One region of the Bradyrhizobium sp. INPA03-11B genome, then DNA from elsewhere that is predicted to be linked to it. Evidence: riboswitches for the same ligand, from Rfam matches in the RefSeq annotation. Region 1 holds a riboswitch; the other holds the start of a gene.
What was found. Region 1 has a riboswitch for S-adenosylmethionine ahead of QMZ05_RS38730 (O-succinylhomoserine sulfhydrylase). Riboswitches for the same ligand answer to the same signal wherever they lie in the genome.
Positions count from the first base shown of each region.

Region 2: it holds a riboswitch for S-adenosylmethionine, as region 1 does, so the genes downstream of both, QMZ05_RS01470 (homoserine O-acetyltransferase) here and QMZ05_RS38730 (O-succinylhomoserine sulfhydrylase) in region 1, are expected to answer to the same signal.

Region 1 covers NZ_JASGSR010000190.1:188-7,419, forward strand. The annotation lists gene QMZ05_RS38720 (hypothetical protein) at 1-993, opposite strand, end outside; gene QMZ05_RS38725 (2'-deoxycytidine 5'-triphosphate deaminase) at 1,196-2,302, opposite strand; SAM riboswitch at 2,436-2,515, shown strand; gene QMZ05_RS38730 (O-succinylhomoserine sulfhydrylase) at 2,591-3,784, shown strand; gene QMZ05_RS38735 (SDR family oxidoreductase) at 3,872-4,645, opposite strand; gene pimD (pimeloyl-CoA dehydrogenase small subunit) at 4,796-5,941, opposite strand; gene pimC (pimeloyl-CoA dehydrogenase large subunit) at 6,136-7,232, opposite strand, start outside.
Region 2 covers NZ_JASGSR010000002.1:90,238-97,469, reverse strand. The annotation lists gene hisC (histidinol-phosphate transaminase) at 1-56, opposite strand, end outside; gene QMZ05_RS01475 (chorismate mutase) at 117-980, opposite strand; SAM riboswitch at 1,167-1,246, shown strand; gene QMZ05_RS01470 (homoserine O-acetyltransferase) at 1,330-2,535, shown strand; gene metW (methionine biosynthesis protein MetW) at 2,532-3,194, shown strand; gene QMZ05_RS01460 (alpha/beta hydrolase) at 3,210-4,082, opposite strand; gene QMZ05_RS01455 (TIGR02594 family protein) at 4,317-4,976, shown strand; gene QMZ05_RS01450 (YARHG domain-containing protein) at 5,056-5,988, opposite strand; gene QMZ05_RS01445 (MOSC domain-containing protein) at 6,123-6,905, opposite strand; gene QMZ05_RS01440 (N-acetyltransferase family protein) at 6,962-7,232, opposite strand, start outside.

The DNA of each region.
Region 1 (7,232 bases):
GTGCCGTCCGCAGCCGGCCGCCAGGCCCTCGAACAGGCCGGTCAGCACGCTGGCGCAGGCCGGGTGATAATCGGCGACATCGGCCAACAGCTTCCAGCCTTGCTGGCGGATCTCGAACTGGCCCTCGGATTCGCGGATCTCGGCGACGTCATCCTGCGACTCGAACAGCGTGCGCAGGAATGCGGCAAATTCCGTGGCACGGCCACGGCTGCCGCCGAGCGCCTGCGCGACCTCGTCGAAATACTGCATGCCAATCAGCCTGCCGGTGAGATGCAGCAGATAGTTCGCATCCTCGGGGCCGAACACCTGCACGATGACCGGCGCGGCTGTCTTCACATATTCCATCGCGTAGTTGCGATAGGCCTTCTCCAGCCGCTGGCGCGGCCAGCTGTCGACCGGCAGCGCCGGCGCGGTTCTGGAATCAAACAACGGCGCCTCGAGATGGCGCGCGAACACCAGGCGCTGGTCGACCTCGAGCGGATGATCATATTCGCAGTAATAGCCCTCGAGCCCGTCCTGCCCGTCGACGCTCTGCTTGGTGCAGACGAAGCCGAGCCTGAGATCGCCGAGGGCTGCACCATTGTTGGCGTGCCAGCCGCGCAGCATCGCGCGTGAGACCTCGCCGGGAACGCCGCAGATCGCCGTGCCTTTCCAGATCCAGCGCGGCGGCGGATAGCGGATCCAGGCCTTGCGGTCGGTCTCGTGCATGTATTCGACATGCACGCCGCCGATCCAGTTGGAGAGATAGTGATACTGCGCGGCCGCGACCGCCGGCGGCAGGCCGTCGAGGCCGAGCTTCTTCAGGCCGGGCAGGAAGCGCTCCTGCTGCTGGCGGCGAAACACGCGGAAGACGAACTCGGCGGCGTCAGTCGTACCGCGCCGCGTGACCACGGTGAGGATCAGTCCGGTGAAGAAGGCGTGATAGAGATCGGCGACGCTGCGCCACTTCCGCCATTGCGCCTGTTGCTGCGCTGAATCTGTTGCGGCGCTCATGTTCACTCCCGGTTTGTTGTTTTCTGGAATGTGTCATCGCCGAAGCGACGGTGCAACCAACACTCGGTGTCATCGCCCGACTTGATCGGGCGATCCAGTATTCCAGAGGCAGTCATTGTCGATCGAGAGGCCGCGGCGTACTGGATTCCCCGCTTTCGCGGGGAATGACGGCGGAGAATGACGCGAAATCCGACTCGCGGAATTACACGCGAAAATGCTTGGAGAGTTTCAGGCCCTGCGCCTGGTAGTTCGAGCCGATGCGCTGGCCGTAGAGCGCGTCGGGACGCTCGAGCATGCGCTCATAGACCAGACGGCCGACGATCTGACCGTGCTCGAGAATGAACGGCACCTCGCGCGAACGCACTTCGAGCACGGCGCGCGCGCCCTTGCCGCCGGCACCGGCATAGCCGAAGCCGGGATCGAAGAAGCCGGCATAATGGACGCGGAATTCGCCGACCAGCGGATCGAACGGCACCATCTCCGCGGCGTAGTCCGGCGGCACCTGCACGGCTTCCTTCGACGCAAGGATGTAGAACTCGCCGGGATCGAGAATCAGGCTGCCGTCGGGCCGCGCCTTGATCGGCTCCCAGAAATCATCGACCGCATAGCCGCCGCGACGATCGACATCGACCACGCCGGTGTGGCGCTTGGCGCGATAGCCGACGAAGCCGCCCGAGCTCTCGCCGGAGAGATCGACCGAGAGCGCGACGCCGTGGCTGAGATCGGCATCGTCGGCATCGACCAGGCGTTCGGCGGCATGCAGCGCATCGAGCTCGTCGGCGGTCAAGGTCGCCTCGCCGATCCGGAAGCGGACCTGGCTGAGGCGCGAGCCCTCGCGCAACAGCACGGGAAACGTCTTCGGTGAGATCTCGGCATAGAGCGGGCCGTGATAGCCGGCGCCGATCATGTCGAAGCGGCGGGTGCCGTCGGCGATCACGCGCGTGAACACGTCGAGCCGTCCGGTCGAGCTCTTCGGGTTGGCGGCGGCCACGATCTCCGGCGGCAGCGCCAGGCTCTCCAGCAGCGGGACGATGTAGACGCAATTGGTCTCCAGCACCGCGCCGTCGGAGAGATCGATCTCGTGCAGCTTGAGCTGGTCGATCCGCTCGGCGACCGTGGCATCGGGCCCCGGCAGGAAGCTGGCACGGACGCGGTAGGCGATGTCGCCGAGGCGCAGGTCGAGGCTCGCCGGCTGGATCTGGCTCTCGACAAAGTCGTAGGCGGGCAGAATGAGGCCGGCCTCCGCCATCTCCGCGATCATGCGGTCGGGCAGGATTCCGTTGGATTCATCTTCCAGCGTGAACGACACGGCGCGGTCCCTCGGCGATCTCTCGATATGGCCCAAAATCAACCTCTGAGCGGCCATCAAGCCCCAAAATATGGGCTTTTACGGGTTATCCGATGACCGTCTTGACGGAAAGGGCGCGAGGGAATATCAGCTGCACTTATCCCGTGGTGATTTGAGCCGGCCGGCTTGCAGCCACGTTAAATAAGTCGCTAAACAGGCCGGGGACAGTGTGATCCCGGCTTGTGGAGGTTTCTCCAGGCCGGTTTTTTTGTGGCCATTTCCGAGGGAAATGGCCACTTCGGAGGTCACATGTCTGAATCTGAAGGTACCGCCCGCTTCCGTCCCGAAACCCGCCTCGTCCATGGCGGCACGCTGCGCTCGCAGTTCGGGGAGACGTCGGAAGGACTGTTTCTCACCCAGGGCTACGTCTACGACACCGCCGAGCAATGCGAGGCGCGCTTCAAGGGCCAGGATCCCGGCTTCATCTATTCGCGCTATTCCAACCCGACGATTGCGATGTTCGAGCGCCGCATGATCGAGCTCGAGGGCGCGGAAGCCGCGCGCTCGACCGCGACCGGCATGGCCGCGGTGACCACCGCGATCCTCGCGCCGCTGAAGGCCGGCGATCACGTGGTGGCGTCGAAGGCCCTGTTCGGCTCGTGCCTCTATGTCGTGCAGGATCTGCTGCCGCGCTACGGCATCGAGACGACGCTGGTCGATGGTCTCGATCTCGACCAGTGGCAGCGCGCCTTGCGGCCCAACACCAAGACGTTCTTCCTGGAGAGCCCGACCAACCCGACGCTCGACGTGCTCGACATCGGCGCCATCGCCAAGATCGCACACAGCGGCGGCGCCCGGCTGGTCGTCGACAACGTGTTCGCGACGCCGATCTGGCAGAGCCCGCTGTCGCTCGGCGCCGATGTCGTGGTCTATTCCGCGACCAAGCATATCGACGGCCAGGGCCGCTGCCTCGGCGGCATCATCCTGTCGTCGGAAGCCTTCATCGCCGAGCACATCCATAATTTCATGCGCCAGACCGGCCCGTCGCTGTCGCCGTTCAACGCCTGGGTGCTGCTGAAGGGGCTGGAGACGCTCGGCGTCCGCGTCCGCGCGCAGACCGAGAACGCGGCCAAGATCGCCGAGGCGCTGGCGAAACATCCGAAGATCACGCGGCTGGTCTATCCGGGCCGCCCCGATCATCCGCAGGCCGCGACGGTGAAGAAGCAGATGGGCGCCGGCTCGACGCTGGTCGGCTTCGAGGTGAAGGACGGCAAGGCCGGCGCGTTCCGCTGCCTCAACGCGCTGAAGATCTCGCGCATCTCCAACAATCTCGGCGATGCCAAGAGCCTGGTCACGCATCCCGCCACCACAACGCATCAGCGTCTGGCGCCGGAGGCCCGCGCCGAGCTCGGCATCAGCGAAGGCTTTATCCGCTTCTCGGCCGGGCTCGAGCACCCAGACGATTTGATCGAGGATTTCGAGCGGGCGCTGGAGCAGGTCTAAACCTAGATCGGCAGCGGAGGTTCACCTCTCCCTTGGGAGAGGTGAAGCGAGCGCGGCTAAAGCGACTCAATCAAAGTTCATCATGCTTTACGTCGCCGCCGTCGTCACGCCGCCGTCGACCACGATGGTCTGGCCGGTCATGAACGTCGAGGCATCGGAAGCCAGATAGGCCACGGCGCCGGCGATCTCGTCGGGCTCGCCGATGCGGCGGAGCGGCGTCGACGCGGTGCGGCGCTTCAGATTGTCCGGGTCTTCCCACAGCGCGCGGGCGAAATCGGTCTTCACCAGGCCCGGCGCCACGCAATTGACGCGCACACCCTTCGGCCCCCATTCGCCGGCGAGGCTGCGGCACAGCGCAAAATCCGCCGCCTTGGAGATGCCGTAGGCACCGATCACCGTAGACCCCCGAAGTCCGCCGATCGACGAGATGATGATGACCGAGCCCTTGCCGCGTTCGGCCATCTGCGGGATCGCCAGCGCGGAGAGCCAGATGTTGCTCTTGACGTTGGAGCCCATGATCTTGTCGAAGGCCTCGTCCGTGATGTCGAGCAGCGGGCCGTAATAGGGATTCACCGCGGCGTTGCAGACCAGGATGTCGATCTTGCCGTAGTGCTTGATCGTGCCCGAGACCAGCGCCTCGACCTCCGCGCGGCGCGCGATGTTGCAGGGGATCACGAGCGCATCACCGCCGGCCTTCTTGATGCCGTCGGCGACTTCCTGGCAGGCATCCGCCTTGCGCGAGGAGATCACGACCTTGGCGCCGAGCTTGGCCAGCAGCTCGGCCGAGGAGCGGCCGATGCCGCGGCTCGAGCCGGTGACGACCGCGACCTGGCCGGTGAGATCGAACGGGGTGTTCTTCATTGTTGTTACCTCCCTGTTTGTTTCGAGCGTCATTGCGAGGAGCTCGCGACAAAATTGCACAGCAATTTTGCGCTGAAGCGACGAAGCAATCCATCTTTCCCAACGCGGTGAGATGGATTGCTTCGCTTACGCTCGCAATGACGGTGGTGCTTACGCCAGCAGTCCGCCGCTCTCGCTGACGCGACGGAGGTGGTAGTCGGTGTCGCCGAGCGTGTTCTCGATCATGGTCAGCCGCTTGAAGTAGTGGCCGATCTTGGCTTCCATGGTCATGCCGATGCCGCCGTGAAGCTGGATCGACTGCTGGCCGACGAACTTGAGCGACTTGCCGACCTGCACCTTGGCGGCCGCGACCGCGGACGAACGCTCCTTGGCATCGCTGAAGTCCGAAGCCATGGTCGCGAACATCGACATGCTGCGGGCCTGCTCCAGCGCCACGAACATGTCGGCGGCGCGGTGCTGCAGGCTCTGGAACGAGCCGATCGCAACGCCGAACTGCTTGCGGGTCTTGATGTACTCCACGGTCTCCTTGAGCGACTCGTCCATCGCGCCGACCGCCTCCGCGCACAGCGCGGTGCGGGCTTCGTCCGCGACGCGCTCGATCAGCGGCAGGCCGTTCTCGGGATCGCCGATCGCAGCGTCCGCACCGACCTCGACATTGGTGAAGGTGATGTCGGCTGCGTGCAGGCCGTCCTGGGTCGGATAGCCCTTGCGGGTGACGCCCTTGGCATCCGCCGGGACCAGAAACACGCCGATGCCGGTCTTGTCGCGCTGGCCGCCCTTGGTGCGCGCGGTGACGATCAGCGTGTCGGCGTTCTCGCCGTTGAGCACGACGAACTTCTCGCCGTCGATCACCCAGCCGTCGCCCTTCTTCTTGGCCGTGGTCACGACGTCGAACAGATCATAGCGCGAGTTCTTCTCGAGCTGGGCAAAGCCGAAGGTCTTGCTGCCGTCGATGATGCCGGGGATGTACTTCGCCTTCTGCTCGGCCGAGCCGCCATGGCGCAGGAAACCGCCGGCGACCACGACGGTGGCGAGATACGGCTCAACCACCAGCGCCTTGCCGAGCGCTTCCATCACGATCATGGTCTCGACCGCGCCGGCGCCGAAGCCGCCTTCGGTCTCGGCAAACGGCAGACCCAGCAGGCCCTGCTCGGCGAGCTTGCCCCAGAGCGCTTTGCTCCAGCCGCCCTTCTCCTTCATGTACTTCTTGCGCGCATCGAAGTCGTAGGCATCGGTCAGAAGCCCGTCGATGCTTTCCTTGAGAAGCCGCTGCTCCTCGGACAGATCAAAATCCATGTTCGTTTCCTTAACTAACTGATCGTTGTTCAAACCGGGGCCTCTTCACCTCGCCCCGCTTGCGGGGAGAGGTCGGATCGCATCGACAGATGCGATCCGGGTGAGGGGGTACAGGTCTCTCGGCATTCCCTGCACGGAGAGAAGCCCCTCACCCCAACCCTCTCCCCGCAAGAGCGGGGCGAGGGAGAAGGGCATCAAAGCCCCAGCACGGCCTTGCTGATGATGTTGCGCTGGATCTCGTTGGAGCCGCCGTAGATCGAAACCTTGCGGTTGTTGAAATAGCTCGGCGCGATCTGCGCGGTCCAATCCATGCTCTCGTTCGAGCCGGCATCGCCGTGCTCGTCATAGGGCGCGGCGAACGGACCGACGATCTCCATCAGCAGCTCGGTGGTGGTCTGCTGGATTTCCGAGCCCTTGATCTTGAGCACCGAGGAGGCCGGGTTGGGCTTGCCCTTGCCGTGCTTGCCTTCGTCGGCGACGACGCGGAGCTGGGTGAGCTCAAGCGCCTTCAGCTCGATCTCGCAGGCGGTGAGCTTCTCGCGGAATGCCGGATCCTCGATGACAGGACGACCGCCGGACTCGACCTTGGAGGCCAGCGCACGGATACGGCGCAGCCGTTCCTTCGAGACGCCGACCCGGGCGATGCCGGTGCGCTCATTGCCGAGCAGGAATTTGGCGTAATCCCAGCCCTTGTTCTCTTCGCCGATCAGGTTTTCGTAGGGCACCTCGACGTCGTCGAAGAACACCTCGTTGACCTCGTGGCCGCCGTCGATGGTCTGGATCGGGCGCACGGTGACGCCCTTCGACTTCATCGAGAACACGATGAAGGAGATGCCCATCTGCTTTTTCGCATTCTTGTCGGTGCGGCAGAGACAGAAGATCATATCGGCGTGCTGGGCAAGCGTGGTCCAGGTCTTCTGGCCGTTGATGATCCACTTGTCGCCTTTGCGCTCGGCCGTGGTCTTCAGCGACGCGAGATCCGAACCGGAGCCCGGCTCCGAGAAGCCCTGGCACCACCAGTCGTCGACATTGGCGATGCGCGGCAGATATTCCTTCTTCTGCTTCTCGTTGCCGAAGGTGTAGATGACCGGGCCGACCATGCTGACGCCGAAGGCGAGCGGCTGCGGCGCGGGATAGGACTGCAGCTCTTCGTTGAAGATGTAGTGCTGCACGGTGGTCCAGCCGGTGCCGCCATGTTCCTTCGGCCAGTGGGTGACACCCCAGCCCTTCTTGTTGAGGATACGCCACCAGGTGACCATCTCGTCCTTCGACAGATGGCGGCCTTCCTGCA
Region 2 (7,232 bases), on a different contig from region 1:
CCGGGCGTGTAGGGCGCAATATCGAGGATGCCGGGGTTCGGCACGGGGCGGGACATCATCTACTCCGGATATACGGACGGCCAGTTCTGACTTCAGGTCCTGCTTCAGGTCTTGCTTCAGGTCCTGGCCGATCCGTTAGAGGGCACCGTATAGCGCGTTGCGTGGCTGCCGACGAGGGCCGAAGAGCGCACCGAGGCGCCGGCCTTGATCAAGGCGAGCTTGATCTTCTCGAAACCCTTGCTCTCAAGGTCTTGCCCGGTGACCGAGACCAGCAGGGCTGCCCCGTCGAAGGCGGTGTCGGGGACCGCGACGATCTCGGCGAGCGGCGCCAGCGCGCGGGCGACATCGGCGTTCCAGCCGGAGACGCGCACGCTCCAGGTCTGCACCTCCGTCACCATGGCGTCGTCAGCGACCCGCGAGATCAGGAACACCGGCAGCGCGGCGGGATGGTCGGCGCGCTCGAGGAACGGCAGCCGCGCGATGATCTTCGGCGCGCCATCGGCCTCCAGCGCATTCCACCACGGCGTGCGGCTCGCGATCGCGGAGACCAGCGCGAGGTCGCCCCTCGATTTAGCCACCGCCTCGACTGCGGCCTGGGCGCTGAAATGCGACACGTAGGGCACCACGAAGCCGAAGTGAAACCGCGCCGAGTCGCGCATCGCGGACTCGCCGACCGAGACGTCAGCATGTACGGCGAATGGCGCCTGCACATAGGTGAAGGTCGAGATGATGACGCGCCAGATGCCCTCGATGGTGTCGAGCGGGAGGATGCCGCGATGGCGCTGCACCAGCTCGCGCATCATGCTGGCCTCGCGCGCCGGGCGGAACGCCGAGCCGACCTCCTGGGTCTTCTTGACCTGGATCAAGCGGTCGATGATGTCGCCGCGCGCCATCAGCAGGCGGTGCACCTGCTCGTCGATCGCATCGATCTCCTTGCGCAGCTCCTGCAGCGAAGGCGGCGACGGGGGTGGGTTGGACATGCTCTCAAACCTTGTCGTCCGGGCGGCCCGATGCCGTGCCGGACAGGGTCCCTGATTAGGAAAGACGGGCAGCGAAAGCAAAGAGAAACGTCGCAGGCGTGCCTTGCGCATTCGGTTAACCATGGGTGCCCGGCAGGGGGAGCTTCGCTGGCCGCCTTGACGGCGGGGGGCCTGAGGACTAGGTTCGCTGCACTCCGTGGTCATTTGAGCCGGCCGGCTTGCAGCCACGTTAAACAACTCGCTAAACAGGCCGGGGACAGATCAGCTCCCGGCCGAACCTTGTTCAGGCCGGGTTTTTTATGGCCTGATTTCTGTTCGAGCCCTCCCGCGCGGAGGCAGGGTCGCCTAGATGAGCAACGTGCGTCCGATACCGAGCCCGCAAACCCAGAGCGATGATCGCGCCCATGAGGCCGATCATCCGTCGTCATCGCTGGCGAAGTTCGGCATGGACCAGCCGCTCAAGCTGGATTGCGGCGTCGATCTCGCGCCGTTCCAGATCGCCTATCAGACCTATGGCCAGCTCAATGCCGACAGGTCCAACGCGATCCTGATCTGCCACGCGCTGACCGGCGATCAGCACGTCAACAACACCCATCCCGTCACCGGCAAGCCGGGCTGGTGGGACACCATGGTCGGCGCCGGCAAGCCGATCGATCCCGACAAATACTTCATCATCTGCTCCAACGTGATCGGCGGCTGCATGGGCTCGACCGGCCCTGCGTCGCTGAATCCCGCGACCGGCAAGGTGTGGGGGCTCGATTTCCCGATCATCACCATCCCCGACATGGTGCGTGCGCAGGCGATGCTGATCGACCGGCTCGGCATCACGACGCTGTTTTGCGTGGTCGGCGGTTCGATGGGCGGCATGCAGGTGCTGCAATGGACCGCGGCCTATCCCGAGCGCGTGTTCTCGACACTCGCGATCGCCTGCTCGACGCGCCACTCGGCGCAGAACATCGCGTTCCACGAGCTCGGCCGGCAGGCCGTGATGGCCGATCCGGACTGGCGCGGCGGCCGCTATGTCGACGAGGACACCCATCCGCATCGCGGATTGGCGGTGGCGCGGATGGCCGCGCACATCACCTATCTCTCGGACGCCGCGCTGCATCGCAAGTTCGGCCGCCGCATGCAGGACCGCGAGCTGCCGACCTTCTCGTTCGATGCGGATTTCCAGGTCGAGAGCTATCTGCGCTACCAGGGCTCGTCCTTTGTCGAGCGGTTCGATGCCAACAGCTATCTGTATCTGACCCGCGCGATGGACTATTTCGACATCGCGGCGGACCATAACGGCGTGCTGGCGAAGGCGTTCACCGGCATCAAGACCCGGTTCTGCGTGGTGTCGTTCACCAGCGACTGGCTGTTCCCGACCTCGGAATCGCGCGCGCTCGTGCATGCGCTGAATGCATCGAGTGCGCGGGTGTCGTTCGCCGAGATCGAGACCGATCGGGGGCACGACGCCTTCCTGCTCGATGTGCCCGAATTCCTCGAAATCTCCCGCGCTTTCCTGCAGGCGGCAGGCAAGGCGCGCGGACTGAAGGAAGACGGCCAGTCATGAGCATGCAGCAGACACTGCCCTTGCCGGGCGTCGCGCCGGAGCGGACCGGCGGTTATCGCAGGGATCATCTCCTGGTTGCCGAGATGGTGCAGCCGGGCTCGCGCGTGCTCGACGTCGGCTGCGGCGACGGCGAATTGCTGCAGCTGTTGGAGAGCCGCGGCATCGACGGCCGCGGCATCGAGCTGTCGCGCGAGGGCGTCAACGGCTGCGTCGCCAAGGGCCTCGCGGTGGTGCAGGGCGATGCCGACACCGACCTCGTCAACTATCCCGACGATGCGTTCGACTACGTGATCCTGTCGCAGACCTTGCAGGCGACGCGGCAGCCCAAGGTGGTGCTGGAGAACCTGCTGCGGATCGGCCAGCGCGCCATCGTCTCGTTCCCGAATTTCGGGTTCTGGAAGATGCGGCTGCAGCTTTTGATCGGCGGCCACATGCCGCGGACGGAGAATCTGCCGGCGAGCTGGTACGACACCTCCAACATCCATTTCTGCACCATCAAGGACTTCGTGGAGCTCTGCGAGCAGATCAACGTCAAGATGGAGCGCGCGGTGGCGCTCGATCTCTACGGCCGCCCGGTACCGCTCAATCTGCCGTGGTGGGTGTGGAACATGTTCGGCGAGCAGGGCGTGTTCCTGCTCAGCCGCGGCGCGGGGAAGTAGGATCTGCGCGGCGCGTCAAACCGGCGCTGCCACCAGTGACCTCGGATCGCGCACCGGCCAGCGGCCGGCCTCGACCAGCGCGATGAAGCGTTCCACCATCTCGTTGAACAGCGCCGGCTCCTCGAGGTTGAGCACGTGGCCCGACTTTGGAAAGAAGGCGAGGCCGGCGGCCGGCAGATGCTGCTTCAGGAACATGCTGGGCGCGATGCAATTGTCATCCTCGTCGCCGCACAGGATCAGCGCCGGCGTCGCCGCGCGCTTGATGGCGTCGGTCATGGTGTAGATCGAGGGCCGGCCGCCCTGGAAGCTGCGCATCGTGTTGGCCGAGCCCTTGGCGTCGTGGCGGGCGAGCGCGGCGTAGAAATCGGCATGGCCGCGCGGGTCCTTGACCAGGAACGGAATCCGGCTCGGCGCCTCGCGCGTCACCTTGGCGACCTCGACCGAGCCGATGGTCTCGTATTGCTCGGCATTGGCGCGGCACTGCGCGCGGAAGGCATCGAGATTCTCGAGGCTCGAGCCGGAGCCGACCGCGGCGAGCGTCATCGACAGCGCGCGCTCCGGCGCATTGAGTGCGATCTGCAGCGACGAATAGGAGCCCATCGAGAGGCCGACGAAATGCGCTTTCGCTATGCCGAGATGATCGAGCACCGCGAGCGCGTCGGTATAGAAATGCTTGTAGGTGTAGGCGTCGGCACTCGCAGGCACGTCCGACGGCGTGTAGCCGCGCGCGGAATAGGCGATGCAGCGGTGGCCGCGCGCGAAGTAGCGCAGCTGCGGTTCCCAGTTGGTGTGATCGGCCGCGAATTCGTGGAGGAAGATGATCGGGGTCCCGCTGCCGGCCTCTTCAAAGTGCAGGCGGACATTATCTTTCGTGGTGGCGTAGGGCATTGAAATTCTCCTCTCGTTGGCCGGCCCCAGATTTGCAGTTAATTTTCACGGCTGCAATGCGGCAGTTCTGGTTCCTTTCTCGTCATCGAATCAGCGCGGAATGACCCAGAAATCGTTTTCCTGGCGTCACATGAAATCTTCCTCTCGCCACATCCCGATTTTCAAAACCATCGCCGCATTCCCTGAGGGAATGCGACGGGGAAACGGGGGGCGTTTCAGAGGATCTCGTGAAGTATGGTTCAGTTGCTCGCGTATCGCCGGTCGCTTCGTGTTTTGGCGCTGGCCCTGTGTTCGCTCACGCTCGCCGTCGTTTCGGTTTCTCCGGCGTCCGCCCGTCCGCACCATCAGCGTCACGCGCACTCGGCTCATGCCGGTCATCACCACTATGTCCGTCATCACGATCGCCACGCGGCGCGGCTGTCGCGCGCCGAGCGCCGCGCACTCGCGCAGCCGGACGGTATCGTCGAAACCGATGCGGCCGAGTTGCCGGGCAACGCTGAAGCCGTGCCCAACACCGGCGGCGTCAGCATGGCAAGCGGCTTCGGCTCGTCCGGCATCGTCGCCGCGGCGCGCCGCTATCTCGGCGGCAACCCGACCGGCCGTTCCAGCCTGTGGTGTGCGCGCTTCATGAACATGGTGCTGCAGCAGACCGGACATCGCGGCACCGGCTCCGACATGGCAAGTTCGTTCGCCAAATACGGCACGCGCATTTCGGGGCCGCAGGTCGGCGCCATCGCGGTGATGGGCCGCCGCGGCGGCGGTCATGTCGGCATCATCACCGGCGTCGATGCCAAGGGCAATCCGATCATGATCTCGGGCAACAGCAGCCACCGTGTCCGCGAGGTACCGGTCTCGCGCGGCCGGATCTACGCCTATGTGATGCCGACGAACTGAGGCGCGACTGCCACCTCTCCCCGGGGATGCGGGAGAGGTGGTCACGCGCGGCGAGGTCGACCGGCGCTGCAGGCCAGCTTCACTTCTCGTGCTCCTTCGCCTCGATCGTGTCGACGTTGGTGGCCTCGAGGTTGCTCAGGGGGACTTCGACCGCAGCGGGTTGATACCAGGCGAATTGCGAGAAGTAGTTTGCGAGCACCTGATCCTTGAAGAACCGGCCATGCCGCGCGAAAATCTCGTTTCGTGCGATGCGCAGCTCGACCGCCGACATGTCCTTGAGATCGGCTTCACTCAGAAATCGCCGATCGGAATCGGGAAAGAGAAAACCGTCATGCGTCTTGGCGCGCTGCGTGACGGAGGCCGGAACGGCAGGCGGCGTCGTGCGTCCGACGGTGGTCTGATCATCCGATGCGCCCGATTTGACCACGGTATGTTCGAATGCGGGCCCGACGGTCCAGACCGCCAGCGCCAACGCTGCGGCGGCGACGCCTGCGCCGTACTTCCAGTAGCGCTTGATCGGTGAAACTTCGCGCAGCGGCGATCGCCCGGCTTCATTCAGGACCTCGTTGATCGTGTCGATCAGGCGGGCCATGTGCATGCGAAAATCCTGGCCCGAGTCGACCCGGGCGGCGTTGCAGAAGTGCAGGAAGCGAAGCGATTCCGGCAGCTCGGCTGCCTCCGGCATGGTTGCGCCGTTCACCAGCAGCGGCAGCAGAGTCTTGTTGTGCTTGAGCGCCGTCTCGATCTCGAAACGCACGGAATCGGCGGGATCCTCCAGACGCGTGGGTTTCCCATCTTCGGTCTTGCCGATCCAATGCGGACCGATCACGGCGATCACGACGTCGCAGGCAGTGATGGCCTTGGCGATCCGATCGACGAAGTTGGCGCCGGTGCGAATGCTGTTGACGTCGAAGAATACGGATTTCTCGCCGTACTTCTCGATCAGATGGTCCGCGATGCGGCCCGCTGTATCCTGATCGACCCGCCGGTACGAAACCATGATCATGCTCATGGCAACCCCGTGCAATCAATTTCGACAAATTTGCTGCAGTTCAAAATGTCGAGTGAAGTCTATTTCACGCAACCGAACATTGCAATGCGATGCGCGTCTATGCCGTATTCAAGGAATACGGAACCCGGCGTGATCTACTGCGGTTCCGCGGCAATCGTGTCGCCGACCGCCGCGCCGCCGTCGCTGATGATCTCGGCGTAGATGCCGCATTCGTTGTTGCCGAAGCGCTGCATCAGCGTGTTCGGGACCGAGAGGTCGCGCGCGCCGGTATCGGGATCGACATTGACCGCGGCACAGCGTGTGATCCGCTTCACAACCTTGGCCCGTGCACTGCCGATCGCAATGGTCCGGTCGAGCAGGCTGGCTTCATGCCAGGCCGGCCAGCCCTCGACGTAGAGGTTGGCGCGGAAGCGCAGCGGATGCACCGGCGCCTGCACCATCTCCTCGATCGCCCGCAGGCTCGCCAGGTTGATGATCGAGACCACCTTGCGCGGCACGTCGGAGAAGCTGTGGCCGGGGCTGACCAGCACCTTGGGCGGTCCCTTGATCTGTCCGGCATGACGATCGGCGAAATAGCGTTCGATCGCGGCGCGCCCGGCCTCAGTCTCGAGATCGCCTTGGGCGACCATCGCGCCGTCCCGGCGCAGCGTCAGCACATGGCTGTCGTCGTCGAAATGGGCCCGCAGCGGCGCCAGCCATTCGTCCCGTTGCAGCATCAGGAAATGCGGCTTCGCCAGCCATTTCGGCGCGGCCGGATCGAAACCGCTCGGCCCGTTTTCGATGGCGTAGCGGCGATCCGAGCGCAGCGTCTCGCCGACCTTGAGCTCTGCGCGGGGCAGCGGCTCGGGCGTCAGACCCTTGACGGGATAGCGGTAGATGCCGGTGATCCGGGCGGAGGAGGCGTGTGCGTTGTCCATCCGCCCGCTCTAGCCTGTTTGGTGGGCGAGGAGAACCGCCGCCAACGCCACGGCAGCTAGTCGGGCCGCGCTGCGCCAGGCGTGTCCAGCACGCGCTGCATGAATACGAGTTCGAGCCAGCGGCCGAATTTGCGGCCGACCTCCGGCATCCTGGCGACCTCGACAAAGCCGGCCTGCGCATGGAGCCGGAGCGAGGCGGGATTGCCGCCGTCGATGCCGGCGATCATGACGTGCTTGCCGAGCGTGGTGGCCGCGGCGATGAGCTCGTCGACGATGACGCGGCCCAAACCGCGGCCGCGATGATCGACGTGGATGTAGACGCTGTGC